One region of the Sporosarcina sp. P37 genome, then DNA from elsewhere that is predicted to be linked to it. Evidence: predicted binding sites of a transcription regulator. Region 1 holds the regulator's gene; the other holds the start of a gene.
What was found. The regulator NrdR, encoded in region 1, represses ribonucleotide reductase genes. The targets are predictions, from matches to a motif close to AACACNATATATNGTGTT.
Positions count from the first base shown of each region.

Region 2: SporoP37_RS00690 (vitamin B12-dependent ribonucleotide reductase) is a predicted target of NrdR. The motif match lies at 1,231-1,248, and genes of this name have one in related genera.

Region 1 covers NZ_CP015349.1:525,666-527,874, reverse strand. The annotation lists gene SporoP37_RS02865 (glyceraldehyde-3-phosphate dehydrogenase) at 1-1,019, shown strand, start outside; gene nrdR (transcriptional regulator NrdR) at 1,137-1,604, shown strand; gene SporoP37_RS02855 (replication initiation and membrane attachment family protein) at 1,637-2,209, shown strand, end outside.
Region 2 covers NZ_CP015349.1:99,517-101,725, reverse strand. The annotation lists gene SporoP37_RS00690 (vitamin B12-dependent ribonucleotide reductase) at 1-1,205, opposite strand, end outside; gene SporoP37_RS00685 (lipoate--protein ligase family protein) at 1,369-2,202, opposite strand.

The DNA.
Region 1 (2,209 bases):
CTACTAATATTGCAATTAACGGACTCGGACGTATTGGACGTATGGTGTTCCGCCAGATCATTAAGGAAGACGATGTTAATTTAGTTGCTGTAAATGCGACATATCCCGCAGAAACAATAGCACATCTCTTAAAATATGATTCAACACACGGTATTTTCGATGGTGACATTCAGGCAGAAGAAAACGCAATTATTGTAGACGGTAAACGTGTACAACTCGTTACAGAGCGCGACCCTTCAAAACTGCCTTGGAAAGAACTTGGTGTAGATATTGTCATCGAATCAACAGGCGTATTCAATTCACGTGATAAAGCGGCGCTTCATTTAGATTCGGGTGCGAAGAAAGTCATCTTGACTGCACCGGGCAAAGATGAAGATGTGACAGTAGTGATCGGCGTTAACGATGATAAACTGGACATTGAAAAACACAGCGTTATTTCTAATGCAAGCTGTACGACAAACTGTCTGGCACCGGTCGCAAAAGTATTGAATGATGAATTCGGTATTGTGAACGGCCTGATGACGACTGTCCATGCTTATACAAATGACCAGAAAAACCTTGATAATCCGCATAAAGATTTACGCCGCGCGCGTTCTTGCGGAGAATCCATCATTCCTACTTCTACAGGAGCAGCAAAAGCTTTGTCTCTTGTATTGCCTGAATTAGAAGGAAAGATTCATGGTCTGGCATTGCGTATCCCGACACCGAACGTTTCTCTTGTTGACCTGGTAGTGGACGTGGAAAAAGATGTAACGGTTGAAGAAGTAAACAACGCTTTCCGTAAAGCAGCTGAAGGATCAATGAACGGCATCCTTCGTTTCACTACAGAACCGCTTGTATCGATCGACTTCAACACGACAACAGAATCTGCCACACTTGACGGACTTTCAACAATCGTCATGGGCGACCGTAAAATCAAAGTACTTGCTTGGTACGACAACGAATGGGGCTATTCCGCACGCGTAGTGGAATTAGCAAAAAAAGTGGCTGCTGCTTTAGCAGACAAAGTAACTTCTTAATGAGTGATTCCGGCACTTCATCCTACAGGGTGGAGTGCTTTTCTATGTCCGCTTGTTGTTGTATGGACAGTTTCTGTTATAATGAAAAGTACTAATGAATATGCGGAGGAACTAACTATGTTATGTCCAGCTTGTCACTACAACGGAACACGTGTAATCGATTCACGGCCGGCCGAAGAAAACCGTTCCATTCGAAGAAGACGTGAATGTGAGAAATGTACTTTTCGTTTCACGACATTTGAAAAAGTAGAACATTCTCCATTAGTAGTCGTGAAGAAGGATAAGACACGGGAAGAATTCAGCGGCGAAAAATTATTGCGGGGCTTGATCCGGGCCTGTGAAAAACGTGCAGTTCCGATTGAAGAACTAAAAGATATTGTCACTTCTATTGAAAAAGAACTGAGAAGCTCGGGAAATGTTGAAATAGACTCCGAACAAGTCGGAGAGATGGTAATGGAACGTTTAGTGGATGTCGATGAAGTTGCTTATGTGCGCTTTGCTTCCGTCTATCGGCATTACAAAGACATCACCGTCTTTATAGATGAACTGCAGCAGCTGCAGAACAGAAAAAATCATGAAGAGTAAATGTTTGACCAGAAGGGGAGGCGATTGTTCAAATGCTTTATACAGAGTTGCAGCCTGTCGATTCCTTCGAAGTAAGATTAGCGCACCCTTTTTCCACATATGACCGGCAGATGCTCACATTATTTTATCAGCCGCTCATCGGACCTGAGGCGGTCAGTTTATTCATGACGCTCTGGTCAGATGCGGAAAGCAGAGAACCGCAAGAGCACAACCATTATTATCTAATGAATATGTCTTCTTTTCCGCTTCAAGCGATTTTTGAAGCACGGATTTCATTGGAAGCGATCGGATTATTGCGCACCTATAAGAAAAAAATAGAGCTGGAAAAGCGCTCGTTTGTCTATGAATTACTGCCGCCGCTTGACGCGCATTCATTTTTCAATGATCCGCTCCTGTCTACATTTTTATTCAGTAAAATAGGCGAGCATCCATACCGCCAGTTGCGGAACCGTTTTCTCGAGGAACCAATGCCAATGGAAGAATATCAGGATATTTCACGTACATTTTTGGATGTATTTCAGCCGGCAAGAGGGGATCAGGCGATGGAAATGACCGCCGGAATGCAGTTTCAAGGGAAAACAGAGCCGCCCGGCATTCCATTTTAT
Region 2 (2,209 bases), 430 kb from region 1:
GGCGAATAATTTTCGACAGCTGGGAATCGCAAATCATAATCCGCGTTTTCTTCCACTGCTTTCATGAAATCATCTGTCAATGTCACGGAAATATTTGCACCTGTCAGGAATTCAGGATTATGAACCGTATACGTTCCGCCGTCCTGCAGTTTCAATTCCGCATCGCGAATAATCGCTGCATTAAAACCGCCTTGGCCCGGGATATGTTTATAATTCGTAATCCCCTGATACATCGCTTCTTCTTGTGCTGTCAATGGCTTGAAATTCAATTTCTCATATGCCAGCTTCTTGATCGTTTCGTCTTCCGTGTTTTCGATCAAATAACGCAAAATTCGCGGATTTTGCATCTTGGAGATGATAAATTCACAAATATCCGGATGCCAGTCTGCCAGCATAATCATTTGCGCTCCGCGTCTTGAACCGCCCTGCTCAACCAAATGGGTCAGCTTCGCGATATCGTCAAGCCATGAAACCGAACCTGATGATTTACCGTTGACTCCGCGCGCCAGTGTGTTGCGAGGACGTAATGTAGAACCATTCGTTCCTACTCCGCCGCCGCGGCTCATAATCTCCATCACTTGCTTGCGGTGATCGGAAATCCCTTCGCGTGAATCCGGTACGAACGGCATGACGTAACAGTTAAAGAATGTAACATCCGTATCCGATCCCGCTCCGTACAGCACGCGTCCTGCCGGAATGAAGTTCAATGCCTTCAGCTGATCGTAAAACATCTCATACGACTGTTTTTTTCTGTCGTCCGTCTTCTCGACAGAAGCAAGTCCAGTCGCATTTCGTTTTGCGATCTGCTCATAGAACACCTCTAGCGGCTTTTCAAGCACATCGAGCGGACGGGTAACGATTCCTTTTTGCTGCTCGTCCATATCATCGATCGAAGAACGGTACTCTTCTTCAATCCAGATATCCGCCTTTCCATTTTCTGCATCAAGTTTCGTAATATAACCAAGTCCGCGCGCCGGAAATTTCGGATCTTCTCTTACCGTCAGAACAACGAAGTCCCCTTCTTTTAGCGTCTTCTTTTCCATATCTTTAAATGAATAACGGTCAATCATGACTAAACGGGAAACCCCGCTGTGTGTCAGTTTCATATCGTCTGTAATCGGGTGCACTTGAGGGAACTTCGCAATGTCCTCATTCAGCTGCTGCTTGTCGAGCAGCGGCTCGCCTCGTTTCGACATCGTAACCATATAACATCCTCCTTCTACCACATCAAACACAATATATAGTGTTTGTCTTACTGAATAATCTACTACATATTGAATGTTTTATCAATCGTCCGTTTTCGTCAAAAATCCTGAAAGACTGATGCAACAATATTTCACCAAAAAAAATAAAACCAAAGCACCAATTTTATTTTTTGAAATTCCAGTGATCATTCGCATACTTTTCATTCTCAATCTGGTGCACCAGAGCGAGCTGTTCATCAGTCAGTTCAAGCGGTTCCAATATGATATCAAGCGACTCTTCAAACCCTTTTGAAAAGGCTTGTTTGCATTCATCCATTGAAATATCGCGGTCAGTTAACCGGTCAATCGCAATCGCCCGGTCCGGCAAGGTTCTGCGGACACGTTCTTTTAATGCAGGAGATGAATACGTGAAGATAGATGTCAATTTATCGACATCCAGACTCATTAAAATCGCACCATGCTGCAAAATTACACCTTTTTGACGTGTTTGTGCACTGCCGGCGACCTTTTTGCCTTCGACGACCAGTTCATACCAGCTCGGAGCATCAAAACAGACACCGCTTTTCGGGCTTCGCAGCTGCTCGGTTACGTCCTTGTCAGGAATCGAAAACTCTGCCTGCAGTCCAAGGTTGCGGAACCCATGCAGCAGCCCCCCGGAAATTACACGGTACGCTTCGGTCACCGTCTCAGGCATATTCGGATATTTCTCACTGACAATGACACTGTATGTAAGCTCATGTTCATGAAGGACACCTCGGCCGCCTGTCGGTCTGCGGACGAATCCAAGTCCTAATTCTTTCACTTTCTCCATATCGATATCTTTTTCAATACGCTGAAAATACCCGATCGATAGCGTAGCGGGCTCCCATTCATAAAATCGCAGTACCGGACCGATTTCTCCTCGGCTATGTAAATCAAGAAGCGCTTCATCCAGCGCCATGTTGAAGGAAGGACTGCATTTTCCCGAGTCAACGTAATGCCAAACAGCTTTTGTCATATTCATT